2 regions of the Mesorhizobium sp. B2-6-2 genome follow, and region 2 is predicted to be linked to the other one. Evidence: riboswitches for the same ligand, from Rfam matches in the RefSeq annotation. Region 2 holds a riboswitch; the other holds the start of a gene.

Region 1 (15,596 bases), on a different contig from region 2:
CTTGGGATTTTTGAGCTTGGGCAGAATGCGGGCAGTGACGACATTCGCTTGCGTGACGGTTCCATCGACGGACAGGTCTGCGGGACAGCGCCCCCCTCTGGCCTGCCCGTCCTCCGCAGCAGCTGCGCTGCAGTTGCGGAGGGTGGACCGGCCATCTCCCGCGCTTGGGGGGAGATTGGCAGCTTCCGCGCCGGCGCCCTCTGCCAGCTCGGCGTATCTCGAAAGCACGGCCGGCTCCGACAGTGCCATCCCCCCAGCGGCCGCCCTGCCCCGCCTGCGCGGGCGATCGGGCCGGGCGTGCTTTCTCGGCCTGCCGCCGGCGCGACCGCCCTTGGGGTTGGCGAAGCCGATGGCGCTCAAACCGGCGTTGCGGTGGACGATGCCGATGATGGCGTTGCGCGAGACCGGGCTGCCGCGCAGCGCGCTGAAACGGCCGGCAATGCGCGAGGCGGAAAGCCCCTCCTTCAGCAAAGCGGCGATCTCGTCGATTTCCTTCTCGGTGTAGGCGGATGCCATCTGCTCATTCCGTTGATTGCGAAGCGCTTGGGGCGAAGCGCCAGGCTTCAGGCCAAGCGCCAGGGTTCGGCCGAAAGGCCGTTTGGGGATCAGGTCAGCGAAAGCGTTGAAGGTCAGGCGGCGCCGGCAGCGTTGTCTTGGCGCAATTCCGGACGGAAAACCGCATCGCACTTTTCCTGGAATTGCGTAGCGTTGTCTTGGCGCAATTCCGGACGGAAAACTGCTTCGCACTTTTCCTGGAATTGCTCCGGCGCCGCGCCGGTCAGTCGGAGAAGAGCGGCCTCGGCGGCAGTCCGCGTCAGGCCCGACACCGCGCGGCCCGTCATCCGATCGAACAGGATGACGGTGCCGTCCTCGGTGCGGATGCAGCTTATGCCCGAATTGGGGGCCGGAGCCGGGGGAGGAACGGCTCCGGCCGTTCCGGTGAACCGGGGTGCGGGCGGTTCAGCCGGATCCGGGGCAAGCGCCCCGGAATGCGCCCGGACCGGGGAGGAGGACGGTCCGGACGATTGGAATTCGACAGGCGATTCGAACGGGAAAGACGGTTCGAATTGGAAAGGCAACGCGTTCATGCCGCCCCCTTTTGCGTGGCGGCGAAAGCGTCGACGCTCCGCCAGGAATCAATAAGCCCTGAGATGCCCGTGGGCGGCACCGGAATCACCGGCAGTGCGGAAATGCTTGCGGGATGTTCATTCATGCGCTAAGCGTACGTTATGTACGAAATACGCGCAAGCGAAATCGTACACTTTGGACGATAATTTTCAGGCATTTTGTACGATGATGGATTCTCGGCACAGATTGCAGCAGGCGCGCGCCCAGGCCGGCTATGCCTCGCCCAGCGATGCGGCGCGGGCCTTGCGCGACATCAACAAGAACACGCTGATCAGCCACGAGAACGGCAACCGGCCGCTGTCGCGCAAGGCGGCGGAGAAATACGGCCGGCTGTTCGGCGTCGACCCCGGCTGGCTTTTGTTCGACGCGGATGGCGCGGAGGCGGCGCCGGTCAATTTCGCCCCCTCGCCCGTCACCGTCGATGTGCCGATCGTATCGTGGATCAGCGCCGGCGAGCTCGGCAGCCAGGACAGCGTCGTCAACCTCTCCGACTATCCGACCATCCCCACCGCCGACCTCGAAGAAGGCGAGTGGATCGCGCTGCGCGTCGACGGGCCGTCGATGAACAAGATCTCGCCGCCGGATTCGATCATCTTCGTTAACCTGCGCGACAAGCGGCTGGTGACCAATGGCTGCTACGTGATTTCAGACGAGACGGGACGCGCCACCTACAAGCGCTGGCGCCCGAACGACAATCCGCCGTTCCAGCCGGCGTCCTACCTCGACATCCCGCCGCCGGAGCTGGAAGGCGCGATCACGATCATCGGGCGGGTGAAGCGGTCGATGATCGATATGTGAGGATTAGGCGGCGGCATGTCGTCTCAAGAGCAGTTCGGCAGGGCCATGGTTGAGACAAAGAACAAAAAGTGAACTTATCGTCTTGTGCTTGTCTTCGAAATACTCTTATATCACGGATGCTTGAGGTTGGGGTCCCATTGGCGGGAGGGGTAATGAACAAGTCGGTCAGGGAAAACCTGATTTTCATAATGGTGGCGCATGCCTGCTTTCTGGCGCAACCGGCCATCGTGCATGCCGAGGATACGGACTATCATCCGCAAAATTTTACCCAGCCTCTGAGCGCCGCCAGAGGCACAATCACTCCGGCTGGCGGCGCCGCCTTCTACCTGAAGCCGGAGGACCGCTGCAATCTGGTGGTGAAGGAGTTCGGCTGGGACCGCGACCAGTGCGGCACGATCGACCAATTGATCTTCGGCTTCACGCCGGAGATCGATAACCTCACTGTCGAAAAGCCCGTGTCGGACGGCTATGTCAGCCTCGCGGACTGGGACAGTGCCGACCGCAACGAAGAAATTAGTTCCCTCGAGGAGAGCTTCAAGGAATCGGTCAAAGCGCAGTCGCAACGGCTTGGACAAGACATCCGCTTCGACGGCTGGCTCCTTTATCCGCAAATCGATAAGGGCAAGAATATCCTTTACTACGCCAACATCCTGAACTGGGCCGGCGACAGGACGATCAACATCTCGGTCTCGATCTTCGACCGCCAGGGCTATGTCCCAATCAAGATCGTGCCGGTGAACGGCAACATCACGAACGATGCCGTGCAAAAGATCGTCGAGGCATCGGCCGACGCCTACAAGCCGAGGGCCGGCAGTTCCTATTTCGAATTCTCCAGCGGCGACAAGGTGGCCGGTTACGGCGCGCTGGGCGTTTTGGCGACGATGCTCGGGGTCAAATACGGCAAGGCCGCCGGCGCCGGGCTGATCGCGCTGGCGCTGCTGGTGCTGAAGAAGGGCGCCTTCCTCGTGCTGTTGCCGCTGGTGTGGCTGAGAAGGCTGTTCAGCCGCAAGAAGGCCGATAGTTGAGGTGAACTTGCGGGCCTTCTGAGACATCGAGTTCCTTTGCCCCTCTGGCCTGCCCTACCCCACAAACTCATTCGTGAAATACGCCGCGACATCCGGCCCCTCCTTCAGCACCTTGCCGTCGCCATCGAGCAATATCCCGGAGGCGAACAGATAACCGCCCATCGCCTCCATCTTGGCCTTGTCCATCGTGCCGATGGCGCCGTCTGCGCTTTTCAGGAAATGCCCGTCGTTCAGCGTCTTCAGCGAGGCGTGCACCAGCGCCGGGTTGGTCAGCGTGTCCTTGTTCGCAGCGAGCAGCAGCTCGCCTGCCTGCTGCGCATGATCGACGGCGAATGCGTAGCCGCGTCGCGTCGCCTGGACGAAGGCCACGGCCGCCTGTCGGTTGGCGGCGAGAAAGGCGTTGCTGGAGACGATCAACGTGGTGTGCTCGTCCGGCACGCCGTAATCGGCGTAGCGGAAGCTGCGCTGCTTGAGACCTTTCAGCTCGGCCTCGACGCCTTCCCAGGTCGAGACCTCAAGCGTGAAATCGACTGCGCCGTTGGCCAATGCCTCGTAAGCCGAGGTACCCAGCGTCACAGTGGAAAACGCACCCTTGCCGCCGTCATGGCGGATGATGGTCGAGATCAGCGCGTTCTCCCAAACGCTGCCGAAGCCGCCATAGGTCAGGCCGTCGAGATTTTTCGGGCTCACAATCGCGGTTCGGTCGGCGTTGAAGACGACGCGGCCGGTCTCCGACTGGACGACGGCGTAGACGGCCTTCAGGTCGGCGCCCGCGCTCTTTTGCGTGAACAGGCCGAGCGAGCCGGAAATGCCGAAATCGGCGACCTGGCTGGCCACCAGCGTGCCCGAGCCGGTGTCGCCATAAGGCAGGATTTCGACCTCGATGCCCGCATCGCGGTAAAAGCCCTTGTCGCGGGCGACGAACAGGCCGACGTGATTTGTGTTGACGGTCCAGTCGAGCGCGACGGTGATTTTTTGCGCGGCGGCCCGGGCACGTGCAGCGGTCCCGGCAAATGGCAGGCTGGCGGCCAGAAGCATCGCCTGGCGGCGGGTGAAATCGGTCATCGGTTTTCTCCATCGGATGGTCGGGAAATCGGTTCGGCGGCGCCGAGCAAAATGTCGAGGATGCCGGCTTCGATCGCGGCGGCCTCGCGGGCAAGCGCCGTGCTCTCGGTGCGCGGGCGCGGCAGCGGCACAGCCACCTCGCGCACCACGCGCGCGGGCCGCGCCGACAGCACATAGATGCGGTCGGACAGAAGCACCGCCTCGCGCACGTCATGGGTGATGAGCAGCGCCGTCCAGCGATGGTTTCGCCACATTGTCTCCAGCCAGCGCTGCATGGCCGCGCGGGTGAGCGCGTCGAGCGCGCCGAACGGCTCGTCGAGGAGCAGCATGTCGCGCTGCTGCACGACGGTGCGCAGCAATGCCGCCCGCTGGCGCATGCCGCCGGACAGCTCGGCCGGCCAGGCGCGCTCGAAGCCGGCAAGGCCGAACTCGGCGAACAACGGCGCCACGCGCTCGCGCGCCGCGCGGCGCTTCATGCCCTGCACCTCGAGCCCCAGCGTCGCGTTGTCGATGACGCGCCGCCACGGCATCAACGCATCGCGCTGCGGCATGAAGGCGAAGCGGGCACCATCGAGCGGCGCGCCGTCGAAGCGCATCTCGCCCTCGCCCCGGATCGCACCGGTGAGCAACTGGAACAGTGTCGACTTGCCCGCGCCGGAGGGGCCGAGGATCGAGACGAACTCGCCCTCTTCGACATACAGCGAAATGCCCGCCAGAACCTCGAGCGCGCCGAAGTTTTTTCGCATGTTGCGGAGCTCGAGCCGCGTCATGGCCGGCCCTCTCGGGAAGGCTTGTCCCCATAGCGCCCCGCCCTTTCGCTCTTTGCATTTTCCCATGGCATGGCGAGACGCTGGGCGAGCACGGCGAGGCCGAACAGCGTGAGCGTGAGCGCCGAGCTGACCGCGACGGCTGCGAGCACCAGGTCGGGGCGGAAATTGTTCTTGGCGCTGAGCATATAGATGCCGAGCCCTTTCGCCGCGCCCGCATATTCGGCGAAGATGGCGCCGACCACCGCATAGGTGATGGAGATGCGCAGTCCGGCAAAGAAATAGGGCAGCGCCGACGGCAACCGAGCGAGCCAGAAGATGCGCCGGCGCCCTGCTCCCATGGCGGCGAGCATCTGGCTGATTTCCAGGGCCGTGGCGGCATAGCCCTCGACCAATGCCACCATCATCGGAAAGAAGGTGACCAGCGCCACGAGCAGGATCTTCGGCAACAGCCCGAAGCCGAACCAAAGCACCACCAGCGGCGCGATCGCCACCAGCGGCAAGGTCTGGCTGGCGATCAGGAGCGGGAACAGCGCGCGGCGCAGGGGGGCAAAGAAGTCGACCACCGCCGAGAGGACGAAGGCGGCAACGAGCGAGCAGGCAAAGCCCGCCAGCGTGGCGCGAATGGTGGGAAGCGTGTTGTCGGCCAGTGCCGCCCGGTTCTCCCAGGCCTGCGCCAGCACGCGCGAGGGTGCAGGGAGCACGGTGGGGGCGATGCCGCCGAGGCGTGCGCAGAGCTCCCAAGCGACGAGAAGGAGAGCGAAAGCCAGCGCGGCGGGGAAGATCCTGGCGACGGTCGTGGTGAAGGCTGATCTCCCCCCTTGAGGGGGAGATGCCCGGCAGGCCAGAGGGGGGCGCGAAGGAACGCCAGCTTTCGAAACTTGTGCGAAAGCAATTGGCGAACGCCGCGCGCGCAACCAGTTGAGAGGTCGGCGGGACAGCACCCCCCTCTGCCCTGCCGGGCATCTCCCCCGCAAGGGGGGAGATTGGCCGTCACCTCGGCTTTCGCCAATCGTCGAAGGTTCCCCTCTCTCCTGCGAGATGGGACTGGGAGCATCTCCCCGACGCGATGGGTCAAGCCAAACAGCCACGACATCTACCTCGATAGATCGAGCTTGCGCTCAAGCCGCGGTCGGGCTGTTCGCCGAAATGGTGATGTCGAGCGTCACGTGACCGGCGCCGGGCCCGAAGCGGCAGAAGGCTTCGTTCAGAGTGGCGAAGACCGCGCCGGCGTCGCCGCGCAGCTTGGTGCAAAAATGCTTGGAGCGTTCGAAGACGCCCGACTGTTTCAGGAAGTCGATACAGCCATAGATCTCGTCCATGTGGTCGCCGGTGCCCATCACATAGAGCGAGAATTGCGCCGCCACCGGCTGATTGGTCGAAAGCGTGGCCTCGACGGCGCGCAACGCGGCGCGCTTGCGTTCGTCGAGCGGGATCGCCGGGCCGCCGATCTCCTCGGAGCGGCAGATCGGGTCATCCGGCTCGCCGGGGCAGCCGCGCGAGACGGCGGCCGACAGCACACAGTGCCTGCCGCTTTTGGCGGCCGCCACGAACAGGTCGCGCATGGCTGGGAACAGCACCTCGGGCGGCCCGACCAGCAGCGTTGAGATGTCGTCTGTCTCGATCCTCAGCCTGTCGCGGTAAGGATCGAGCGCGCCAAGCGCGCCAAGGATCACGCCGACGAAATCGTCGGCCATGGGATAAAGGGAAATCTGTGCTCCGGAAAACATGGCCCGCCTCGCTCCGCTGGTATTATCCAGATCAGCTTTAGGGTCCGGAGGCTTGCCGCCACCATCTCAGCCCCGACCGTACGGAGCACCCCTGTGGATGGCCGGGTTAAAGCACTGTTTGCGGTGCTGGGAAAGCTATTTTTTGCGGTGTCAGTTGGGCCAGGCGCCCATCTCCCTATGGGAGATGCCGGTGGTTATAAGATTTTTGCGGATTTCTTATAACTGCTTTATCTAACTATTTTGTCGTTCAAATTGTACGAATCCCGCTTGATTGCTTTTCGTACATAAAGTACGATATTTCCCTTCCATTGAGGGAATTTGCTTGAACACCGCGAACCATGCCGCTTTTGCCGACCTCTCCCACCCGTTGTTGTCGCCTTTGCCGCTCGCCGAGCGCGAACGCCTTGCCGGCGCCTGGCGCATGGCCAGCCAGGACATCGCCGACGACATCCGCTTTATCCGGCAATATCTGAAAGTGATCGCCGAAAAGAACGAGCGGCTTTCGACCGGCGCGCTGGTGCACGGCCGCGTCTATGTCAAGGCGTGTGCGGCCTGGCTGCCGGAGACGGCGGCGCGGTATTTGCGCAACCTCAGGCTGATCAGCGAATGCGAAAGCGCGATGATCGCCGCGGGGGTGAGGTTCGCCCGCTCGAGCGATGCATGGTGAGGCGCGTTCTCACCTCTTCCATCGTAGAAGGGAAGGAATCCGAGTCGCCCGAAAAGCGAACAATCATGCCGCTGCAACCCTTGGCTCAGCGGGTCGAAAAATGCATCGTTTCACACAATCGCCAATTGGTGGACGCGGGCGAGCGGCCGGGCGTTAATTCTACGCAGGCGAAGGAGGGTAAAGCCGTATACCAGGGAGGAATTCGTTTTGATGGACCAGCAAATCGACATCGGCATACAGCCTGACGATCAGCCCTACGAAGTCACTTCATTCGCCCGCAAGCATGGCCTGACGGTCCCGGTTGCCGATGCGGTCCTTTTCGCCAAGGGTCCGGCGCCGTCACGCGCAGCTTGCGACATGGCAGCGCTTGCCTTTCTCTGCGCGGTCGCGCGATACGCCGGAAAGCAAGGGAGGCAATAACCTTTCCTACCAGCTGAACTGCAGCCCCGCATTGCTGCCCACGTGACTGCCGGCGAAGGCGACGCCGAGCGTGCCGGTCAGCCGGCCGCCATGGTCGAAGCCTTCGCTCAGCACCGCGGTCCCGGTGATGCCCAAGCATTGGCTTGGCCGGCTTGGCCCAGTTGCCCTACAACATATCCGTCGACCGACATGGTCATGATCAAGACGACTTTTCGCATGGTCGGCATAGCCTTCGGGCACAGTCCTCACACGGAGCGTCGCACCGTCACATGATCCGGTGGAAAGGGGTGCAGGCCTTGGCTGGCGGTCAGCCCTTGGTCTTCTTGGAGGGGGACTTTGCCTTGGCAGGGCCCTTGGCGGGCTTCTCCGCCTTGGCCGCTTTCGGCTTGTCGGCCTTGGCGGCAGCGGCCTTTTTCGGGCTCTTGGCTTTCGGCTTGCCGGCCGCATCGATCTCGGCGGCCGCCTGGTCCCAATGCTCCATGTGGGCGCCTTCGGGCCGGCCAGCCTGCTCCCAGATCTCGTGCGCGCGCTGGCGAATGCGTTCGTGCTTATCGTCCGTCACTGTCGCCTCCTGATGTTGGGACGGTTCCCCGGCGCGAACATTAGCCGAATTTTCGCGTGACGTCTTCGCTATCACGAATAAGCGACCGACCTGGACGGCAATTTCGCTCAGTGTCCGTCGGTGACGACCGCGATGCCCAGATGCGCTGCCTTTTTTGTAATCAATCCGGCTAAATCCGCGTCAGAGCGGTCGGTCCCCGTGCGCTGGCGCAGCAGGGTGATTGCCTCGTGCATCGACAGCAGGCCAGTCCTATGCTCGGCCAAAAGCTTGTCGACTTGGCGTGCCATGTCAGGTGATTCGACGTGTGGATGATGCATGGCAACGACTCCTTCCGCGCTTCGTTGCCTCCCAAACCACTGCCTATCTTAGGCCTTATGCCCGGATGCGAAAAGAGCCCGATCCTTGCCCAGTGCTTCGGAGGACCGGGCTCTTCCAAGGCTGGATCTACTCGATCACCTGAACAACGCGGCGCGTGCCGGGATCGATCAGCACCGTATGGTCGTTGACGACCGCATAGCGGTACTGGACGTCCGGAACCTGCTGCAACTCGACGGTGTCAGGCACGGTCGAGCCGACGCCAAGCTCAAGGCCGAGCACATTGACCGAGGCGATCGGATGCTTGTGAACATATTCCTTGACCACGGTCTGCTGCTCGGGGGTGATGATCACCTCGTCCGCGGCCGCGATGCCGATGCCGGCCATCAGAGCCAGGCCGGCGACAGCTGGAATGAGGGTGGTTTTCATCGTTTCTCTCCTGTTGCGTTGGTGAGCTCCGCCCTGCCTCCGCAGGGGCGGAAACACGAGCAGATCGAACATGGGAGCTCCCGGGGCAAACGCCGCCGGCAGGGTGTTGTTCCGTCAGCGGCGACTAATTGATTTGGCGGAACCTTCGCATCGGCTCCGCATTGGAAGGCATTGAAACTGCCCAAGTCTTTGAAATCCAAAGGATGCCGCAGTCATGCAGGAAGGCTCCATCAGAAGCGACATCGAACTTCGGCCCCCCGTGGCCATCGCGGTGGGTGCCGGCTTCAAGCGCGAGATCGCCTCTCTTACCGCGATGCAGAACTTTCTCAAGGAATGGCCGCAGGCCATGCGGGGCGGCAGCTACGCCAACGCATTCCGCGCCTGCGAGGCGGCGCGGAGCGGCGAGATCGATGTCGACAAGGCGCGGCAGGCGTTCCTGGCCTTCGCGCGGAAGGCCGGGATCGAATGGACAGGCGCCGATCCCGTCGCGGTGTTGCGCGAAGCGAAGATCAGGCGAATCCGGGCGCGCGAAAGCCGGGCACCAAACCGGCACATGCCTGGCTAGGCCCAGCCTCGACGCGTTCGGACTCACGCCATGCGATCGGCGTTGTCCTGCAAGCTTTGGGATTTGGCCGGCTGATCCTGGGAGCAAGCCGGGCGCCTCCCGGCGTCCATTTTGCCTGCAGACCGCCGCCTTCCGGCTGACGGTCGGCTGAATCGATCCGGGATCTCGACTGGTGGCCGCTGTCAGTTCGGCGCCGATTCGCCCAGCCCCTCGGCAACGAAGGACGCGGCGATCAGATCGTCGGCCTCAATGCGTAGGGAGCCCTCGCCGCCCCCCATGATCGCCGCGACCTTCTGGAAAGCCTTCATCTCATGTTCGGTGATCCGGGCGTCTTGCATCCTGGCTTTGAGATGGGCAACACGCATCCCGAGCGAACGGGATGTTCCGATTTCTCGTTTCGACATGTTGGTCAAACTCCTCCTCGCCCCGCCCGTACTTGTTCGCCACCGCCCGTATCACGTTGCCACTGGTTTGTGGTGTCTATGAGACAACGTGAACCAGAGCCGCTAACTCAAGCGCTGAGGGAAGGTTCCGTTAGCACATGGTAACAAAATAATAATCGGTTAACGGCCCGTCGCCGTAATCGGGCGTCGGGCCATCCGATTTGGTGCGCTATCGATCAATCGAGGACCTTGACGATCTTGCGGGTACCGGGGTCGACGATCACCGTCCGGTTATCGACGACGACGTAACGGTATTTCACGTTCGGCACTTCGTGTAATTCGACCGTATCGGGAAGCGTGCTGCCGACGTTCAGCTCGACGCCCGGAATCTTGACCGAGGCCAACGGCTGTTTATGCACGTATTCCTTGATCACGGTTTCCTGCTCCGGCGCGATCACGACATCCTGCGCGGCAGCAGCGCCAATGCCAGCAAGAAGCAGGAAGCCAGCGGCGGCGGAGGTGAGGTGCATTTTCATTGGTCGTCTCTCCTATGTGGATCTGAATCGAATCGCCTGAATGCTGCGCCTGCGATTTTCCACAGCGGGTCGGCATTGCCGTAACGCCGTTCGCCTACCCTTGTTCCTGCAAAACTGGACCGGCGCCTGCAAAAACAACTGCCGCCGTGTTCCGCGACCATCGCCTCCGACCGTGGCACCAATTTCGGAACAATGCGTTTCGGGCTGGGTTACCCATCCGAAGGGACCGACTTTCCGAGGAGAAATCCAATGAAACATCTGCTGATCACAAGCATGATCGCGCTCGGCGTCGGTTGCGGCGCCGCGATGGCGCAGACCGAGTCCGCGCAGCCGAGCGGCGGCGACAATAATTGCACGGCCGGCACGGCCAATTGCCAAAAGGGCGGCAAGACGGGCGGCCAGGCCCAGGGTGAGATGAAGTCGCAAACCCAGCAGAACGCCCAGGGCAAGGCCGGCGCAAACACCGAAGAGCAGGCTCAAGGCAAGACCAAGATGAAGACCGACGAGCAGGCTCAGGGTCAGTCAGGCGCCAATACTGAGCAGAACGCCCAGGACAATACACAGCTGAAGAAGAAGAAGCAGGCGCAGGGCAAGACTGGCACCAGCACCGAGCAGAACGCCCAGGGCACCACCAAGATGCAGACTGAGCAGAACGCCCAGGGCAAGACCGGTACGACCACCCAGCAGAACGCCCAGGGCAACACCAACGTCGAGACCGACCAGAACAAGACGGCGTCGATCAATAACGTGACGGTGGAACAGAAGACGCAGATCACGCAGGTCATTCATGAGAGCCATGTCGAACCGGTTCGCGACGTCAGCTTCGACATCTCCGTCGGCGTCGAGGTGCCGCGCCATAAGGTGCGTCTGCACCGTCTGCCGGCCCGGATCGTCAAGATCGTTCCGGCTTATGAAGACTATGAGTATTTCGTCTTGGCCGATGGGCGCATCGTCATCGTCGACCCGGACACCTACAAGATCGTAGTGATCCTGAGCTGATCCAGTCAGCATAGTGGACAAAGGCCCGCCCAGGTGGCGGGCCTTCCTTTGCGAAGAGGCGTCAAAACAGCAGGCGGTTGCCCGCATGCACTGTGGTCCATCAGGCATGACTAGAATGTCGTCGGCCGTGGAACGATCCGGCGCAATTCCCAGTTGTCACAACGGAAGTCCTGCGTCCGTCGTCCCTGTCAGGATCGGACGAAAGGGCAATGGGGCCGCCGGCAAATCGTTCAAGCTTGCGGTCCACCCGGAAAAGGTGCATGGGTCAAAATGGGTAGAGATATGGGCGAGATCGTCGTTGACCGAACGGGGTCGCGGCGCTCGAATGGGCAGATGTATTTTCCGCAGTTTCTTGTGGGAATGGTGGTTACGCTTCTGATGGTCCTCGGTTGGATGTTTGCATCCACGGGATCTGTCTGGGCGGCATTGGGCTGGACAGTGCTTGCCGCCGTCATCCTGCAGGTGGGCTATTTCGCAGCGGTGCTGTGGCTCGTCCAGCGCGAAGGCGCGACCGACGAGGCCAAGTCGAGCGATGGCGCTGCTTCGCCCGCCAAATTGCCCGGCCCGTTCGAGCGGGACGGCATCATCCAGGCGCTGCTGTCGCGCCTGTTTCCAAGGTTACCCTGAGCCACAGGCAGACAAGCGCGTCGAATAGCCTGGCGCGGAAGGCCAAGCGGCGCAAAAGCCGCTCGGCTATGAGGGACGGATCCTCAGCGGGTGGCGGCAGCCGTCGTTGAGCGCACCGTCTCTGGGGACGAGAAGACGACGAGGCCGAAGACCAGCACCGCGGCGGCCACGATCAGCGAGCCGATCGCCACGACCGGCTCGATCTCCGGGTGGCCTCCCGCCAGCATCCAGTAGAGCGCTGGCAGCATGATCACGATGCCGACCGTATAGAGGCCGTAATGGATCATGGCGATGCGGCGCTCGGCCTTGGCCGGGTTGAGCGCATAGTAGCCGCCGAAGATGGCGCTGGTGACCCAGCCAAGAAGGTTGATGTGAGCATGCGCCGGAAAGGCACCGTGATCGCCCGAAATCGCCATCTGCAGTCCGGCGGCGACGCCCAGGATGAGAAAGACGATGGCCGTCTTGAAGAAGAGTTCCGATACCCGTGGCATTTGTTGTCCTCCCAATGCCTTTGCAGATCCGACTCTGTGAAGTCTACATCGTGCAAGCCATATTAGCCATGACGCACCTAGTAGCTCTGCACAGGGATTATGACGGTTGCCGTTTGTCTTGGTGTGAGATTTTCCGTTCATGTCCGTGAAAGTCAGCGCAAACGCTGGGGATTGGCTGAAGCCGCCCCAACCCTCGTCATTCTATGGCGGAGCAAGGAGCGAAGCGACGCGGCGCAGACCATAGAATCCATTCCGTGACTTGGAAGCCCTGCCACGGTGCAGAATTCTGCTCCGTTGCACGTCCTGGCGAAGGTAACGGCATGGATTCCAGGGTCTTCGCGCGTCGCTTCGCTCCTTGCTCCGCCCTGGAATGACGATCGCGCTGGGCCAATCTCCAACCCATGCCACCTGCCAATGCAAACGGAGCCGACCGGTCAAAATCCCTGTGCAGTGCCACTAGGTCGGCGTCGCTGCCGTGAGGTTTGGCGGCGGTTTTGAAAAAAATGGCTCGCCTCCTTCGAAGCGAGCCGAAAAGGGAGCCGGGCTTGAGGTCGGCTCCATCCAGGTTGCCACCTGAATTCCAAGCAGAGCTAACGTAATAGAGCCCGGAATTTATCCCACCGCAACGGGGCAAAGGTTTTTCCGACACGCGGCCGCCAGCCTTCGCCGATCGGCCATCTGACACAAGACGCCGCCGGCCAGCACATCGCCCCGGTCAGCCGGCGGGCGAAAGCATGCGCTTCAGCGTCCCGTCCCTCAGCCAGAACTGATGGTAGAGCGCCGCCACGACGTGGACGGCGATCAGCACGATGAATGCCGGCTTGGCAAGCGAATGAATGTCACCCCAAGGATCGCCCAGATAGAACGCAAGAAGCCCGATTGCCGGCGTCGCCAGCAACAGCACATAGAACAGGCCGTGCGATACATGCGCGGCGACCCGCATCCATCTCGATCCATGACCGGCGGGGGCCGGCGCGCCGGATGCCAGCCTGAGGAGCAGTCGAACAAGCACAAGCGCAAGAACGGACAGGCCGACCCAGTAATGAGCTGAGCCCAGTGCCTGGTCGGTGGCCGATACCGGCTGGCCGTCTTCGGCGGCGTCCACGACGACCGTCATGCTCTCACCGAAGAAGAGCTGAAATAAAACCAGCGCTGCAATCAGCCAATGCAGCGCGATCTGAAAAATTGAATATCCATGTCTGGTTTCCATCGCGTCCGTTCCCCTGAATACAAGGCGTCCCACGCCTTCACGTTGTTGAATAGTCGTGAGGACGATGGCCGAATTTGGCTCGAAAGCTCCCGCAATTGTGGCCGCAACGTTACATTTTCGTATGGCGGGCATTCGCGCCGGCCTTGGCGGTTCGAGACCGGGACCGGCGCCTTGCAAGCGCGCAGCATTTGGGCAATGCTTGGAATCGGGGGAGTGGTTTCCGTAATTTCGGAAGCGCGATTACATGTTCATCGACTACTACGAACTTCTGGAAATAAGCCCGAACGCCAATTCCGAGACCATCGAGCGGATCTTCCGCTACTTTGCCATGCGCTATCACCCGGACAATCGGGAAACCGGCAATGAATCGCGCTTCAGCGAGATCGTTGAAGCCCACAATACGCTCCGCGACGCGGTCAAACGGGCTCAATACGACATCCTTTACCGCGAGCATCTCGGCCTTCGTCACGAGCTCACGGAAGGAGCGCGCGACGGCGGTGGCATGGAGCGGGATTCCGTCATCCAGGCCAATCTGCTGTCGCTTCTCTATGTGAGGCGCCGGCGGGACGTCAACAATCCGGGCATCGGCGACGACGAACTCGAGCGCCTGTCCGGTTGCCCTCGCGAGCATCTGGAGTTCCACCTGTGGTACCTCAAGGCGAAGGGCTTCATCGGCAGGACCGAGAACGGCACGTTCGCGATCACCGTGGAAGGCATAGATCACGCCGCGGTCAATCAGAGAGATCGCCCTGATGCCACCCGCCTGCTCAATCACGCCGAATGAGCCGGTCTGCGTTGCCCTGATCGTCAAAGGCCCGCCTGCTGGCCTGAACCAGCGGCGGGCACGATGAAGGAACAGCTACATGCCATGCGCCATGGAGGACAAGAACAGCGTCAGTGACTAGTTCCCCGACGCCGGGATTTTGAAAGGTTGCCGTTTGTCTGGTGCAGGATTTTCCGTTCATTTCCGTGAAATCAGCGCAAACGCCGGGGATTGGTTGAAGCCGCCCCAACGTCGTTATTCTATGGCGGAGCAAGGAGCGAAGCGACGCGCGCAGACCATAGAATCCATGCCGTGACTTGGAAGCGCCGCCTCGGTGCGGAATTCTGCTCCGTTGCATTCCTTGGCGAAGGTAACGGCATGGATTCCAGGGTCTTCGCGACGGAGCTTCGCTCCTGCTCCGCCCTGGAATGACGATCGCGATGGGCGTTTCGGCCAATCTCCAACGCATGCCCACCTGCCACGCAAACAGAGCCGACCGGTCAAAATCCCTGTGCAGTGCTACTGGGCGTTGTGCGCCATCGAATACAAGGCGACTGAGCTCCGGCGCACTGCCGAAATTGGCTCGGCGCGCCGCGCCCGTCGCCCTGCCACCAAAGAAAACCGCCGGGCGAGGCCCGGCGGCTTTCGCTCGCCCTCCGGTCGGTTCTTCCGGCCTTATGGGGTTGTGGTTGTCGCCGTGGCCGCGGCTTGCGCGTCGATCTTGCCCGCCAAAGTATCCTTGGCCCAGGCGGTGACGTCGGCGTCGACCGGCTTGTTGGCCATGTCGGCAAGGGCCGCGTCCAAGGACTCATTGGTGGGAGCCGGTGCATTGTCAGCCGCTGCCTGAGCATCGGTGATCGCCTGGGCGTCAGTGGTGCTGATCGTATCGTTCAGCGCGGTGATCTGATTTTCGAGGTCGGTGATGGTATCCGGCGGAGTGTTCGAATCCGCCTGCGCCGTGGCCAGCTCTGTCTCGAGTGTCGCCAGGGTGGCCTGGTCGGCGGCCAGCTTGTCGTTTGCCGCCTCAAGCGCGGCCTGTGCATTCTGCGCCGCCGCGGCCTGCGTCACATAGGCCTGAATGCCGGCGAACTTCTTGCTCTTGGAATTCATATAGGC
Region 2 (15,596 bases):
TTGCGGTCTTCCAGCCTGGAGCCGCCGCGCTGCGCCAGCATGTCGGAATAGCCGCCGGCATATTCGATCCAGCGGCCGCCGCCGTCCGGCGCGATCACGCTGGTGACGGTGCGGTCGAGGAAGTCGCGGTCGTGGCTGACCAGGATCACGGTTCCGGCAAAGCCCGCGACAAGCTCCTGCAGCAGCTCCAGCGTCTCCATGTCGAGATCGTTGGTCGGTTCGTCCAGCACCAGAAGGTTCGCCGGCCGGGCCAGCACGCGGGCCAAAAGCAGCCGCGCGCGCTCGCCGCCGGAAAGCTCGCGCACCGGCGTGCGGGCCTGCTCAGGCTTGAACAGGAAATCCTTCATGTAGGAGACGACATGACGCTGCTCGCCATTGATGACAAGGTTCTCGCCGCGTCCGTCGGTGAGGTAATGCGCCAGCGTCTCCTGCGGATCGACGGCCTCGCGCTTCTGATCGAGCGTCGCAATCTCGAGATTGACGCCGAGCCGCACCGTGCCGGCGTCCGGTGCCAGCTCGCCGGTCAGCATCTTCAACAATGTCGTCTTGCCGGCACCGTTCGGGCCGACCAGGCCGACGCGGTCGCCGCGCTGGATGCGGGTCGAGAACCCCTTGACCACGGTGAGATCGCCAAAGCTCTTGTCGATGTTCCTGGCCTCGATTACCAGCTTGCCGGATTCGGCGGCGTCGCTGGCCACCATCGTCGCGGTGCCCTCTGCGCCGCGATGGCTGCGGAAGCGCTGGCGCATGGTTTGCAACTCGCCGAGGCGGCGCATGTTGCGCTTGCGCCTGGCGGTCACGCCATAGCGCAGCCAATGTTCCTCGCGCACGATCTGGCGGCCGAGCTTGTGCTGGTCGCGCTCTTCCTCTTCCAGCACCTGGTCGCGCCATTCCTCGAAATGCGCAAAGCCCTTGTCCAGCCGCCGCGTCTGGCCGCGGTCCAGCCAGACGGTGGCGCGCGTCACGCGTTCGAGGAAGCGGCGGTCGTGCGAGATCAGGATCACCGCGGAGGAGGTGCGGGCGAGCTCTTCTTCCAGCCATTCGATCACCGAAAGGTCGAGATGGTTGGTCGGCTCGTCGAGGAGCAGGATGTCGGGTTCCGGCGCCATGACGCGGGCAAGGGCGGCGCGGCGCGCCTCGCCGCCGGACAGGTCGTTCGGCCGCTCCTCGCCGGTCAGGCCGAGATGTTCCATCAGATAGGTGGCGCGGTGCGGATCGTCGGCTGGGCCGAGGCCGGTCTCGACATAGGCGCGCACGGTGGCGAAGCCGTCCATGTCCGGCATCTGCGGCAGATAGCGGACCGTGGCCGAAGGCTGGCGGAACACCTCGCCGTCCTGCGGCTCGATCATCCCGGCGGCGATCTTGAGGAGCGTCGACTTGCCCGAGCCGTTGCGTCCGACCAGTGCGATCTTCTCGCCGGCGGATGCGCTGAGCGCCGCTCCGTCGAGCAGCGGGGTGCCGCCGAAGGTCAGTTTAATGCCGTCGAGGTTGAGGAGTGGCGGCGCCATGTCAACTTTCTGGAAGAGGATAGGGGTGGGCCAGAAGCAGCGCCCGGCCGTGCTCCAGAGCGATGCCAAGCTGCCCTTTGACCTCATTTGATATAGTGAGCGAGGAACCGAACGCCACCTCGACGCGGTCGAGCGGCCATTTGGCGCCGGTGACCGTCAGGCCGGACAGGTCGGAAAGGCCGAGCACCGAAAACAAGGTGCCGTCGTCATAGTCGAAGCCGGCTTTGCCGGGCAGGATGGGAACGCCTTCCTGCGCGCCGCTCGTCAGCAGCACGGTCGTGCCAGCCTCGGCCAGCCGCATGGCCAGCGCCAGATGCAGGAAGGCGTGGTCGGCGCGCTTGCCGCCAAAGGCACCGGCCAACACGAGGCTGGTGGCGCCACGCTGAAGCGCTTCCGCTATGGCGAGCTCGCCATCAGTCATGTCCTTCTCGGCCGGAAAGACTTTTCGCGGCACGGCGGCGAGATCACCCGGCAGGTTCGCCGGCACCGAGTCGAAATCGCCGACCCAAAGTTCGGGGACAAGCCCAAGCATGCGGGCATGGCCGATGCCGGCATCGGCGGCGATGACGCGCGAGCCTTCGATCTGGCGTTCGAGCCGGGGCGTGCGGATAAGCTCGCCGCCAAGCAGGATGGTGAATGTGCCCATGGCCGTCGCCCTTACCAGCCCGTCGGGCGAAACGGAAGCGGGATGCCGCGCGCTTCGGCTGCGAGCCTGCCGGCGAACATTAGCTGCCCGGCAAACTTCCGCTTGCGCGTCGCTTCGACCGGGCCTATCTGTCGAAACGCTCTAACGGGGTGCCGGACGTGATCCGGCTGAGAGGCGATCAAGCCAACCCGCTGAACCTGATCCGGTTTGTACCGGCGGAGGGATTAGACGTTTCGGACCATCCGGCGCCTCAATTCCTTGTCACTCGAACGAAGGAGGCGCCGATGCGCGCAATACTGTCCCATCTCATTCTCACAACCGGCCTTGTTTCGCTTCTGGCGGGCGTCGCGCCTGCCGAGGCAAAGGACAAGCTCACCATCTATACCTATGAAAGTTTTACCGCCGATTGGGGTCCCGGCCCGGCGGTGAAGAAGGAATTCGAAGCCGAATGCGGCTGCGATCTCGAATTCGTCTCGGTGGCAGACGGTGTGGCACTGCTCAACCGCGTCAAGCTCGAAGGTTCCGGCACCAAGGCCGACATCGTGCTCGGCCTCGACACCAATCTCACCGCCGACGCCAAGGCGAGCGGACTGTTCGCGCCGCATGGCGAAGTCTCCGGCATTGACGTGCCTGGAGGCTGGAGCGACGACACTTTCGTGCCCTTCGACTACGGCTATTTCGCCGTCGTCTATGACACGCAGAAGCTGAAAGTCCCGCCGAAGAGCCTGAAGGAGCTGGTCGAGGGCGGCGGCACGGACAAGATCGTCATTCAGGATCCGCGCACCTCGACGCCCGGCCTCGGGCTGCTTTTGTGGGTGAAGTCGGTCTATGGCGACAAGGCGCCGGAGGCCTGGGCAAAGCTCAAGACCAAGGTCCTGACGGTGACGCCGGGCTGGAGCGAGGCCTATGGCCTGTTCACCAAGGGCGAGGCGCCGATGGTGCTGTCCTACACCACCTCGCCGGCCTACCACATCGTGGCCGAGAACACCGAGCGCTACCAGGCGGCTTCCTTCGAGGAGGGCGAATACCTGCAGATCGAGGTTGCCGGCATCACCAAGACGGGCGCGAAGAACCCGCTGGCGCAAAAGTTCATCGCCTTCATGACCGGACCGAAATTCCAGGATGTCATTCCGGAGACCAACTGGATGTTCCCGGCCGGCAAGACCGACAAGCCGCTCAACCCGGCCTTCGATAAACTGGTGAAGCCGACCAGGACCTTGCTGTTCAGCCCGCAGGAGGTCGCCACCAACCGTAAGGCGTGGGTGGATGAGTGGCTGGCGGTGATGAGCAAGTAACTTTGGACAATTGATCGAAGGATGATCGCTCTACGGCGCCCCCCTCTGTCCTGCCGGACATCTCCCCCACAAGGGGGGAGATTGGCCGTCATCGGCGGTTTCGCCAACTGGCAACGTTGCAGAAATGAGCGAGGCGCGGGCGCTGCTGATCTCCCCCCTTGTGGGGGAGATGTCCGGCGGGACAGAGGGGGACGCGAAGGAACGCAGCATGCGTTAACTCGAACCCTGTATGTGCAGCGTGCACCCTGCACGTGACTCCCGCATCACTGCCGGCGTCGTCGCGCTGGCGGCCATCGCCATCCTCATCGGCGGTGCCTTCGTCGGCCTCGCCGTCGAAGGCGCGCACGATCTCTCCGGCGCAGCCGCCGCCTTCGACAGTTATCTCCTGCGCGTCGCCCGCTTCACGCTGTGGCAGGCGGCGCTCTCGACGCTGCTGTCGGTCGCGCCGGCGCTGCTCGTGGCGCGCGCTTTGTCGAGGCACCCAAGTTTCCCGGGACGCCGCCTGATCCTGCAATTGTTCACCGTGCCGCTGGCCTTGCCGGCGATCGTCGCCGCGCTCGGCGTCCTGGCGCTTTACGGTCGGGCCGGATATTTTGCCGGCGTCTTCGCCGGACTTGGCGGTGCGGATTGGCCGGGGGTCTACGGCCTCTCCGGCATCCTTGTCGCTCATGTCTTCTTCAACCTGCCCTTGGCGACGCGCCTGTTCCTCGAGGCGCTGGGCACCGTTCCCGCCGACCAGTGGCGGCTGGCGAGCCAGCTCGGCATGGATGCCTGGCCGGCCTTCCGGCTGATCGAATGGCCGGTGCTGCGCGCGGCCCTGCCGGGGATTGCCGGGCTGGTTTTCATGCTCTGCATCACCTCCTTCACCATCGTGCTGACGCTGGGCGGCGGTCCGGCCGCGACGACGCTGGAAGTGGCCATCTATCAGGCGCTACGCTTCGATTTCGATCCCGCGCGGGCCGTAACACTGACGCTCCTGCAGATCGCGCTCACCTTCGTCGTGGTCGCAGCGCTCACGCGGCTCGGCGCCAACACGGTCGGTGATGCCAATCTGCCGGTGGCGCCGCGCCGCTACCTATCGGCGGGCCGAATCGAAAGCGCGCTGAATGCCGGCCTCATCATGCTTGCCCTGCTGTTCGTCGCCGGACCGATGCTGGCGACCGTGCTTTCAGGTCTGGGGGCGGATCTCGGACGGTTGGCCGGTGAACCGGCAGTGCGCCGCGCCACCCTCACCAGCGCCGGCCTTGCCCTGCTTGCGGCGCTGCTCAGCGTGACGCTGTCGCTGGCGCTGATCGCGGCACGGCGCGCGCTGGCCCTGCGGCGCCGGGCAGGCGGGGCCATGGGCCTGCTCGAACATGCCGCCGACACCGGCGCCGGCTTCGTGCTCGTCGTGCCGCCGATCGTGCTTGGCGCCGGCTGGTTCCTGGCGCTGCGCCACGTCGCCGATGTCTTTGCCATCGCGCCGGTCATGGTCGTCGCCGTCAACGCAGTGATGGCGATGCCCTTCGCCATCCGCGCCGTTCGCCCGGCCTATGACGCGGCCAGCGAGCGCCACGAGCGGCTTTGCCTAGCGCTCGGCATATCCGGCTGGAACCGGCTCAGCCTGATCGACTGGCCGTCGCTGAGGCGGCCCTTGGCGACCGGCTTCGCCTTCGCCATGGCGCTGTCGCTCGGCGATCTCGGCGTGATCGCGCTGTTCGGGAGCGATTCCGTGCAGACCTTGCCCTATCTGCTTTTGGCGCGCATGAGCAGCTACCGGACAGCCGACGCCGCGGGACTTGCCTTGCTGCTCGGCCTCGTCTGCCTGATGCTGGTGATCGCCGCCGACTGGCTGGGGCAGGAAGGAAAGTCATGACGACGAGCATCGACGGCATCGCCGCGCAAAAGGGCCTCGCCGTCGCGCTGGATGGCGTCTCGTTCAGCTATGGCGAATCCTCCTTCCGCTTCGACGCCGAATTCGCGGCCGGCAGGATCACCGCCATCATGGGGCCGAGCGGCTCCGGCAAGTCGACGCTGCTCAATCTGATAGCCGGCTTCGAAGCGCCCGATGCGGGCAAGGTGCTGATCGGCGGCGACGATCTCGGAAACACGCCGCCTTCGGCGCGGCCGGTGTCGATGGTGTTCCAGGAAAACAATCTGTTTGCGCATCTTTCCGTCGAAGCCAATGTCGGGCTCGGCCGCTCGCCGTCGCTGAAACTCGGCGACGCCGATCGCGCCGACGTCGCCGAGGCGCTGGCGCGGGTTGGTCTTGCCGGCAAGGAAAAGCGGCTGCCGCGCGAGCTTTCCGGCGGCGAGCGGCAGCGCGTGGCGCTGGCGCGGGTCTTGCTGCGCGACCGGCCCGTTTTGCTGCTCGACGAACCTTTCGCGTCGCTCGGCCCGGCGCTGCGCGACGACATGCTGGACCTTGTGGCCGGCATCCATGCCGAGCGCGAAATGACGGTGTTGTTCGTCACGCATCAGCCGCAAGATGCGCGCCGCATCGGGCAGGACGTGGCATTTCTCGACGAAGGCACGATCGCGGCAGCCGGGCCCGCCGAGGATTTCTTCGATCGGTCTGGACCGGATGCGTTCAGACGCTATATCGGCGATCGAGGCGGCACCGTTGCCGGATCACAACATGTTGCCCGGAAGCGGACATAATTTATGGCCAAACCGGCAAATGGGCGATCCGGCGTTTGCTTGCCTTGTCCGGGGGAGTATGGCTAGGTCCGGCCATGCTGGTCCGGCTGGACCGTGATTTGCCGAAAGATTTGGAAGGAAGCCGACCTGTCGAGCGGCGCTGAGAAGGTGTGGATGAAGCCGCTGGCACGATTTCTCGCGCTGGCGAGCGTCGCCGTGCTGGCGAGCTGCCAGATGTTCACGCCGCCGGACGTGCAGGAGAGCGGCTTCCAACCTTCCGACAAGCCGATCACCGTCGACAATGTCGTGGCCAACGCCAAGCTCGCCGAAATGGCGAAGGCCCAGCACCCGCGCATCCTGGCCACCTATGGCGGCGAATATTCCGACCCAAAGCTCGAACGCATGGTGGCCAAGGTCGTCGGCAATCTGACGGTGGTGTCGGCCAACCCGACCCAGACCTATCGCATCACCATCCTCAACTCGCCCAACGTCAACGCCTTCGCGCTGCCGGGCGGCTATCTCTATGTGACACGGGGCCTGCTGGCGCTGGCCAACGATTCCTCCGAGCTTGCCGCCGTCATCGCGCATGAGATGGGGCACGTCACCGCGAATCACGGCCTGCAGCGGCAGCAGCTCGAGGCCGAGGAGGGCCTGGCGACCAAGGTGGTTTCCGATGTGCTCGGCGACAGCCCGACCGCCAAGGCGGCGCTCATCCGCGGCAAGCTCAGGCTCGCGCAATTCTCGCGCAACCAGGAACTGCAGGCCGACGCCATCGGCATCAAGTCGATCGGCGAGGCGGGCTATGATCCCTATGCGGCAGGCCGCTTCCTGCAGTCGATGTCAGCCTATACCGACTTTCGCTCGGTCAGCGGCGCCACCGACGCCAGCCTCGACTTCCTGGCGACGCACCCGAACACGCCGCAGCGTATCGAGCTGGCGCAGCGCCTCGCGCGCAATTTCGGCCCGCCCGGCGTCGGCACGCGCGACCGCGACGCATTTCTGGCCGGCATAGACGGCCTGCTTTACGGCGACACGCCGGAAGAAGGCTATGTGCGCGGCCAGACCTTCATGCATCCCAATCTCGGCGTCTCCTTCACCGTGCCGAACGGCTTCGTCATCGACAATTCGGCGGCCGCCGTGACCGCGACCGGGCCGGGCGACATCGCCATCCGCTTCGACGGCGTGGCGATCGACAAGTCCGTCTCGCTCACCGATTACATCCGCAGCGGCTGGGTCGCGGGGCTGGAAGACGCCAGCGTGCGCCAGGACACGATCAACGGCAACGATGCGGCGACGGCGCATGCCAGCGCGCAAGGCTGGCAGTTCGATATCGCGGTGATCCGGGCCGGCGGGCAGGTCTACAGGCTGCTGACGGCCGCGCCCTCGGCCAGCACTTCGCTGGACCCGGTGGCGCGCTCGGTCAGCGGCTCCTTCCGCGTGCTGAGCCCGGCCGAGAAGGCGGCGCTGAAGCCGCTGCATATCAGGGTCGTCACCGTCCAGGCCGGCCAGACCATGGGCTCGCTTGCCGCGCAGATGGTCGGCGTCGATCGCAAGCTCGATCTGTTTCGCGTGCTCAACGCCATGTCGCCGGGCGCGACTGTGTCGTCGGGCGACAAGGTCAAGATCGTCACCGACAGGTAGGGGCTCGCGAGTTCAGACCAACCAGGCGCCGTCGGCTATTTGACGCGGGGAACCGTCGTCACAAGCCGTCGCTGCCGGTGTCGCCACCGTCGCCTTGGCCATCGCCGGTACTGCCGCTACCGGCGTCGCCACCATCGCCTTCGCCATTGCCGGTACTGCCACCGCCGGTGCGAGCAGCGCCGCCGACATGGTCGCTGCCACTCCAGGATGCTCTCCCGGTTTCCGTTGGCTCCGGCCTGACCTCAGGTTTTCCCGGATCTGTCCGCGTGATGGCCTTCGGTTTCGACACGGGCACGCGAACCACCTTTATCTTCGTGATGACCTTCGGGGCCTTGCACGCCATGACCACGGGGGTGCTGCGCGCGGGAAGGCCCAGGATGCCCATCGCGTAAACGTCTTGCCGCTCCATGCCTGCCTTCAGGAAGGCCAGCGCGCGCGCCGGGTCGGCGGGCACGCCGTTGCGGCCTTCATTGAAGATCACCGCGAGCTCCTTCATGGCATCGACATGCCCCATCGCCGCTGCCTGGAGCAGCAGGTCCAGTCCCTTGCCGGTATCGCGCTGGATGCCGAGGCCATTGAACATAGCGCGTCCCCAGGCGGCCATGGCGTAGGGGTCCCCCTTGCCGGCCGCCTGCGAATAGAGGCCATTCGCCTTCGTGGCATCGACAGCAGTCCCCATTCCGGACGAGGCGATGTAGCCGAGTTCGAAGACCGCCCGCACATGTCCCTTGTCGGCCGCATCCTGAATGGCCTTCCTGGCCTCGTCGACCTTGCCGGCCGCCAGAAGCGCCCGGCCGAGCTCGTAATGGAAGCGGGCAATGCCGGGATAGGTTTTCACCGCCGCCTCGCAGGCTTCCACCGCCCCGCCGCCGATCTCATTCGGCGTGAGACCCTGGACGACGCCTTGCAAGTCGAGCGGCGCGCCGGCTGCCCGGTCGCAAGCGTCGATGTCCGGCGACAGCTTCATCGTCGCCTGCTTGGCCGCGTTGCCCGCGCGGATATCGAAGCCGACTTCGATGGGCGCGACCGAACCGATCTGCGGCTCGTAGCGCAGTTTGTCGAGCTCGGCGGCCGTCAGGCTCGATTGCGGCGAAAGCACGCGATCCGGCAGGGACAGCGTTCCGGTCGCCGGGTAGCTCGCAAGCTTGAGATTGACCCCGGCATCCTTGGCCGGAAAATCCAGTTTCAGCGGAACCGGACCGACGCCGAGCGGGACGCGGATGTCGCGACTTCCAATCGCCTCGGCGGCATCGGCGACCTGGATTCCGCGTTCCGCCGTCTGCTGGCCCTGCTCGGCGTCCAACGACGGCGGCGTGGGTTGCTCCGCCCCGCGCATCAGCACGACGTCGTCGATCAGCGAGGAGTTCTCCCACGGAACCTGCTTGCCGTTGGTGGCCTTGACCACGTCGCGGCGGACGGCCGCCATGACCGACCGTATCTCCTGGTCCGGCGCCAGCGCACGGCGCGAGAAGGACGACGAAAACGGGCTGAGGTCGCCGGACCCGTCATAGGCGACCGCCCCCGGCTCGGTGGCAAAGGCAATCAGCGTGTTCTGCGAACCCGTCACCTGCGCAAGGCCGCTGCCGCCGCTGACGATCAACTGGTCGCGCAACCAATAGTCCTTGCGCGGGAAAGGATCGTTGCGACAGGCGTCGAGGATGATCATCTGGACCTTCGATCTCGAGCGCAGCTGCCGCAATATGTCGTCGACCTTGATGGCCTGGACCTCCATGTCGGCCGCATCTTTCAGCGACGCGTCGACCGGGATCAGGAAGTTCTCTCCGCCGATCTGGAAGCCGTGCCCCGAATAATAGACGACCGCCAGATCGGCGCCGTCCGCCGCCGCCAGATAGTTGCGGAATCGCTCTTCGAATTGAAGCTTGGTGAGGTCCTTGGCCGCGAACACCTCGAAGCCGGCCAGCCGGAATGTCGTCGATACGTTCTCCGCGTCCTTGTCCGGGTTCTTGAGCGTCGGGATTTCGCGGTATTGCGAATTGCCGATCACAAGGGCAACCCTTCGATCGGCGTGGGCCTCGAACGTCGTGAGGCCCACGAGGATCAAGGCTACAATCAGCGCGCAGCATCGCAGCATGGCAAATCCCCCATGTGGTGTGATCTGGAGGAGTCAAAAAGCCGATTGCGGCGCGACAGTCTGTTAAAGAGCTCACAATCCTAATTATCACCGAGGAAAATTGCCCCGATGACGGCGTGTTCTTATTCAATCAATTTCTTATCTTGGAGTTTGAGCTGGACTAACTTCAGGCGGCTTCCGCCAGGAATTCAGGGTTTTGCTTCACCAGCGCCAGCTTCAGCTTTTCCATGGCGCGCGCCTCGATCTGGCGGACGCGCTCCTTGGAGATGCCGAGCTGTTCGCCAAGCGATTCCAGCGTGGCGCCGTCATCGCTCAGCCTGCGCTCTTCGATGATGCGAAGCTCCCGGGCATTGAGCGCGCCGAGCGCGCTCCGCAGCCAGATAGCGCGGCGCTGGACGTCGATCCTCTCGCCGACGATCTCGTCGGGAAGCGGGTCTTCGGAGACCAGGAAATCCATCCGCTCGGCGGCGCCGTTCTCGTCGGCCAAAGGCGCGTTGAGCGAGCTGTCGGGGGAAGACAGGCGCGAATCCATCATCGCCACGTCGGCCTCCGGCACACCCAGCGCCGCCGAGACCTCGCGGTAGAGCGAGGCATTGGAGAGAGGCTCGGCGCCGTTGGCGAGGCGCGCGCGCAGACGCCTGAGATTGAAGAACAGCGCCTTCTGCGCGGAACTGGTGCCGCCGCGCACGATCGACCAGTTGCGCAGGATGTAGTCCTGCATCGAGGCGCGGATCCACCAGGTGGCATAGGTCGAGAAACGTACTTCGCGCGCGGGTTCGAAACGGGCGGCCGCCTCGAGCAGGCCGACATGGCCCTCCTGAATGAGATCGCCGAGCGGCAGGCCGTAATGGCGGAATTTCGAAGCCATGGAGATCACAAGGCGCATATGGGCGACGGTGATCCTGTGCAGTGCGTGCTGGTCGTTCTCTTCCTTCCAACGGAGCGCAAGGACATGCTCCTCGTCGCGCTCGAGATACGGAGCCTTCATTGCCGCCCGGACCAATGTCCGTCCTGCCGCGTCCTCGATCATGCCGGCTCCTTTTGCGACGATTGCGCGTATGGCGGTTGAAAAGACGCCACCGCGCCCTACAACAGCCATGCAACGTGTCAGGCGCATGGATGGTTCCGCCGCCCGAGGGGGCAGATGGTGCCGGCGGAAACATTCTGTTATCTGCTGGGAAAGCCTCTTGGCGGATTCCCGGCTGGTTAGAGAATGAGATTTCTGGCAGAGGCGATTTTTGAAATCTGGTTCCTTATTTTGCAGCCTTCTATCTGCCAGTTTCCGGCTCGCACAATCGCGCCGGGGCACCGGTCAAAACGGGATCACAGAAAAATGAAATGGCTCAAACCGCTTCTTATCGCCGGAACGTTGCAGGTTCTGGCGATCACCGCCAGCTATGCCGGCGCCAATCTCGATCAGATCAAGCAGGCCGGGGTGCTCAAGGTAGGCACTGAAGGCACCTATGCGCCCTTCACCTATCACGACGAATCCAACGCGCTGGTCGGCTTCGACGTCGAGATCGCCAAGGCCATCGGCGACAAGCTCGGCGTCAAGGTTCAATTCCTCGAAGGCAAGTGGGACGGGTTGATCGCCGGCCTCGACGCCAACCGCTACGACGCCGTCATCAACGAGGTCGGCATCACCGATGCACGCAAGGCCAAGTATGATTTCTCCGATCCCTACATCGCCTCGAAGGCGGTGCTGATCGTGCGCGGTGACAACACCGACATCAAGACCTTCGCCGATCTCAAGGGCAAGAAGTCGGCGCAGTCGCTGACCTCCAATTTCGGCAAGCTCGCCGAGAAGAACGGCGCCGAGCTCGTCGGCACCGACGGGTTCGACCAATCGATCCAGCTTCTGCTTACCGGCCGCGCCGACGCCACGATCAATGACAGCCTGTCCTTCCTCGATTTCAAGAAGCACAAGCCGGACGCCAATGTGAAGATCGCGGCGCAGGAAGAGAATGCCGATTATTCCGGCGTCATCGTGCGCAAAGGCGATCCGGAGCTGGTCGCGGCCATCAACAAGGCGCTGGCCGACATCAAGGCCGACGGCACCTACCAGAAGATCGCCGACAAGTATTTCGGCCAGGACGTTTCGAAGTAAGGCAATCGTCCTTTGTTCGGATACCGGCGGGCCGTCTAAGACGGCCCGCCATTTTTGCATGAGCTTTGGGGGGCCGTCTTTGACGGCCCGCCGGTTTTTGCAAGATAGTCGGTCCATACGGGGGACGCGCCGCCGTATCTGGAAGGGAGAAGCGCGCCGTGCCGCACTGGCTGCAATTGATGCTGGAATCGTTGCCGACGCTGTTGTGGGCGGCGCTGATCTTCACCGTGCCGCTGACGCTATTGTCCTTCGCGCTCGGGCTCATCGCCGGACTGGTGACGGCGCTGATCAGGCTGTTCGGCCCGAAGCCGCTGGTCGCGCTGGTGCGCTTCTATGTCTGGATCTTTCGCGGCACGCCGCTGCTCGTTCAGTTGTTCCTGATCTTCTACGGCCTGCCGTCGGTCGGCATTCTGCTCGATGCCTTTCCCGCCGCGCTGATCGGCTTCACGCTCAACATCGGCGCCTATACGTCTGAGATCATCCGGGCCGTCATCGGCTCGGTGCCGAAGGGGCAGTGGGAAGCTTCCTATTCGATCGGCATGACCTGGAGCCAGGCGATGCGGCGCACCATTCTGCCACAGGCGGGCCGCGTTGCCGTTCCGCCGCTTTCCAACACCTTCATCTCGCTGGTCAAGGACACCTCGCTGGCGGCGGCGATCACGGTGCCCGAGATGTTCCAGGCCGCGCAGCGCATCGTCGCCACTACTTATGAGCCGCTGATCCTCTATGTCGAGGCGGCCGCGCTCTATCTCGCGCTGAGCTCGGTTCTGTCGGCGCTGCAGGCGCGGCTGGAAGTGCGGCTCAACCGCTATGGCGGGTTCCTGGAGGCCAACGCATGATCGGCCTCAGCAACATCGAAAAGCGCTTCGGCGACAATCTGGTGCTGAAGGGCGTGACCGTCACCCTCGACGAGGGCAGCGTGACTGCGCTGGTCGGCCCTTCCGGCGGCGGCAAAAGCACGCTCTTGCGCTGCATCAACCTGCTGGAAATCCCGACGTCCGGTTCCTTGCGCATCGGCGACGAGACGCTTGCGTTCCATCCGGGCGGCAAGGTGCCGGCCAAGGATATCCAGCGCATCCGCCTGCAGACCGGCATGGTGTTCCAGAATTTCCAGCTCTTCCCGCATCGCACAGCGATCGAGAATGTCATGGAAGGGCTGGTGACGGTGCTGAAATGGCCTGAGCCGAGGGCGCGCGAGCGGGCGATGGCGCTGCTCGAAAAGGTCGGCATGGTGGAGAAGGCCGACGCCTGGCCGGCGACGCTGTCCGGCGGCCAGCAGCAGCGCGTGGCGATCGCCCGGGCGCTGGCGCCGTCGCCGCGCGTGCTGCTCTGCGACGAGCCGACCTCTGCGCTCGATCCGGAACTGGCGCAGGAAGTGGTCGACGTGCTCGGACAGCTTGCCCGCGAAGGCACGACCATGGTGATGGCCACGCATGATCTCAGGCTCGCCTCGAAGATCGCGCAGGAGGTGGTGTTCCTGGACGCCGGCGTCATCGTCGAGAAAGGCCCGGCTTCGGTCGTGTTCGACAATCCGGAGCGCGCGCGAACCAAGCGCTTCATCGCCTCGCTCAGGCAAGAGGAGGCGCAGAAGGAAGGCGGCGGGTGAGTTGTTACCTCCCTCATGGGAAGTCAGCCCGAAGCGCCAGCCGATAACGCAATCCGCGCCGCCGTCATCCTCGGGACCGAGAATCTGCCGAGTTACCAGGACTGACGGCGATCCTGTTTCATGAGACGGCAGGTCCTCGGGACAAGCCCGAGGATGACGGCGCAGAATGGGGATGCTGAAAAGGTATTTTAATGCCTCGCAAGCCGCCGGAGACAAAAAACCCGGCGCGAGGCCGGGTTCTTCGTAAACTCAAAAGCGAAAAAGCTCAGGCAGCTTCTTCCTGCTCGGCTTCCTCGTTGTCGGCCTTGGCGCCGCGCTTCGGACCCTTGTTGAGGTTAACCTCGATGAGACGCACCGCCTCGGTCTCAGACATGCGGTTCACCGCGGCGATCTCGCGGGCCATGCGGTCGAGCGCGGCCTCGTAGAGCTGGCGCTCGGAGTAGGACTGCTCCGGCTGGTTGTCGGCGCGGTAGAGGTCGCGCACAACTTCCGAGATCGAGATCAGGTCGCCCGAGTTGATCTTGGCGTCATATTCCTGGGCGCGGCGCGACCACATGGTGCGCTTGATGCGGGCGCGGCCCTGCACGACCTTCAGCGCGCGGTCGACATAATCCTCTTCCGACAGCTTGCGCATGCCGATCGAGGTCGCCTTGGCGACCGGCACCTTCAGCCGCATCTTGTCCTTCTGGAAATCGATGACGAACAGTTCCAGCTTGTGACCCGCAACTTCCTGCTCGTCGATCGCCACGATCTGGCCGACGCCATGCGCCGGATAGACAATGAATTCGCCGGTCTTGAACCCGTGGCGAGCCGCGTTGGACTTCTTCTGCGGGGTGATCGTTGCCATTACGCCCTGAACTCCTTAGTTGTGCAGCCGGCATCATGCCGGCTCGAACCCACGAGGTCGGCAAAGCCGACCGTTAGCCGCGCAACAGGATGAACCACCGGAAAGCCAAGGGCCGGCATATCGCACGAATGCGACCGCCTGCCCCAGATCGCTCTGGTCCGGATCTAAAAGCTCACCTTTCAGTGATTTGGGGCGTTAGCGCCATAAATCGACGTTGTGTCACCGGCATGTTTCGTTGATGTAACACAAAAAGTCGGAAGAATCAAGGTTTTGCTGCATTCGCTAACGCCAAGCGGCAGCGCTGCCCGTCAAGACGGCAATTGTATCGGTCCGGTTACGCCGCGTCATGCCGGTGTTCCCGGTCGCTATATCAATCGCCTTCGCCGGGCTCCGCCGAGAAATATTTCTCGAACTTGCCGGTCTCGCCGTCGAAGGTCTTGGCGTCCGCCGGCGGCTCCTTCTTGGCGGTGATGTTGGGCCACTTCTCGGCGTATTCGGAATTGATCTGCAACCATTTGTCGAGGCCGCCCTCGGTGTCCGGCTTGATCGCGTCGGCCGGGCATTCGGGCTCGCAGACGCCGCAGTCGATGCACTCGTCAGGATGGATGACGAGCATGTTCTCGCCCTCGTAGAAACAGTCGACCGGACAGACCTCGATGCAGTCCATATATTTGCATTTGATGCAATTGTCGGTCACGACATAGGTCATTGCAGGCTCCGGAACGTCCCATTTTGCTGGGCTTTTCGGCTGAGGTAACGCCTTTGCCCGCCGCATGCAAGGGCAGGGATTGCAGGCGGAGCCGGTGTCGCGGGAATGGAATTCCAGCCGGAAAGCTTCGGCGAAGTCGTCCAGCCCAACCGTCGCGCAGTTTTCCTGGAATTGCTGCAGCCTCGCCGCGGCCCGGCTATATCTCAGTCGTCGCCGAGCAGCCGGTCCGTCTGCCGCCGCTCGCGTTTGGTCGGGCGGCCGCTGCCGGCCTCGCGCAGCGCCGGAATGGCGTCCGGAACCGCCTCGCCTTTGGGCGCCGGCGCCGGCGACATGTCCTCGTAAAGCAGCCGCGCCTCGTCGGCCGGGCCGCGCCTGGCGCCACAGCTCAGCACCTTCCAGATGAGGATACGGCGCTCGAGCGTGATGGTGAGCACGTCGCCGGGCTTGACCAGATCCGACGCCTGCGCTGCTTTGTCGCGATTGATGCGCACGCGTCCGGCGACGACGACCTTCGCCGCCAAGGACC

Evidence for each region. Region 2 has a riboswitch for thiamine pyrophosphate ahead of thiB (thiamine ABC transporter substrate binding subunit). Riboswitches for the same ligand answer to the same signal wherever they lie in the genome.
Region 1: another riboswitch for thiamine pyrophosphate. It lies ahead of FJ419_RS29925 (YkoF family thiamine/hydroxymethylpyrimidine-binding protein); the one in region 2 lies ahead of thiB (thiamine ABC transporter substrate binding subunit).

The regions. Positions count from the first base shown of each region.
Region 1 is NZ_VFUG01000031.1:9,583-25,178, reverse strand. Features, by position in the region: gene FJ419_RS29960 (GcrA cell cycle regulator) at 1-516, opposite strand, end outside; gene FJ419_RS29955 (hypothetical protein) at 630-1,088, opposite strand; gene FJ419_RS29950 (S24 family peptidase) at 1,294-1,926, shown strand; gene FJ419_RS29945 (DUF2167 domain-containing protein) at 2,079-2,951, shown strand; gene FJ419_RS29940 (ABC transporter substrate-binding protein) at 3,006-4,016, opposite strand; gene FJ419_RS29935 (ABC transporter ATP-binding protein) at 4,013-4,786, opposite strand; gene FJ419_RS29930 (ABC transporter permease) at 4,783-5,568, opposite strand; gene FJ419_RS29925 (YkoF family thiamine/hydroxymethylpyrimidine-binding protein) at 5,905-6,513, opposite strand; TPP riboswitch at 6,504-6,616, opposite strand; gene FJ419_RS29920 (hypothetical protein) at 6,836-7,180, shown strand; gene FJ419_RS29915 (hypothetical protein) at 7,391-7,600, shown strand; gene FJ419_RS31515 (hypothetical protein) at 7,607-7,735, opposite strand; gene FJ419_RS29910 (DUF2934 domain-containing protein) at 7,908-8,162, opposite strand; gene FJ419_RS29905 (hypothetical protein) at 8,270-8,479, opposite strand; gene FJ419_RS29900 (DUF1236 domain-containing protein) at 8,607-8,906, opposite strand; gene FJ419_RS29895 (DUF982 domain-containing protein) at 9,121-9,471, shown strand; gene FJ419_RS29890 (hypothetical protein) at 9,654-9,875, opposite strand; gene FJ419_RS29885 (DUF1236 domain-containing protein) at 10,091-10,390, opposite strand; gene FJ419_RS29880 (DUF1236 domain-containing protein) at 10,640-11,389, shown strand; gene FJ419_RS29875 (exopolysaccharide production repressor protein) at 11,672-12,016, shown strand; gene FJ419_RS29870 (hypothetical protein) at 12,100-12,507, opposite strand; gene FJ419_RS29865 (cytochrome b/b6 domain-containing protein) at 13,223-13,849, opposite strand; gene FJ419_RS29860 (DnaJ domain-containing protein) at 13,962-14,501, shown strand; gene FJ419_RS30980 (hypothetical protein) at 15,156-15,596, opposite strand, start outside.
Region 2 is NZ_VFUG01000005.1:273,143-288,738, reverse strand. Features, by position in the region: gene FJ419_RS13905 (ABC-F family ATP-binding cassette domain-containing protein) at 1-1,508, opposite strand, end outside; gene FJ419_RS13900 (thiamine diphosphokinase) at 1,510-2,154, opposite strand; TPP riboswitch at 2,290-2,395, shown strand; gene thiB (thiamine ABC transporter substrate binding subunit) at 2,439-3,449, shown strand; gene thiP (thiamine/thiamine pyrophosphate ABC transporter permease) at 3,679-5,304, shown strand; gene thiQ (thiamine ABC transporter ATP-binding protein) at 5,301-6,089, shown strand; gene FJ419_RS13875 (M48 family metalloprotease) at 6,243-7,709, shown strand; gene FJ419_RS13870 (caspase family protein) at 7,768-9,801, opposite strand; gene FJ419_RS13865 (RNA polymerase factor sigma-32) at 9,968-10,831, opposite strand; gene FJ419_RS13860 (amino acid ABC transporter substrate-binding protein) at 11,135-11,908, shown strand; gene FJ419_RS13855 (ABC transporter permease subunit) at 12,067-12,747, shown strand; gene FJ419_RS13850 (amino acid ABC transporter ATP-binding protein) at 12,744-13,514, shown strand; gene FJ419_RS13845 (CarD family transcriptional regulator) at 13,780-14,361, opposite strand; gene fdxA (ferredoxin FdxA) at 14,732-15,070, opposite strand; gene FJ419_RS13835 (RNA-binding S4 domain-containing protein) at 15,274-15,596, opposite strand, start outside.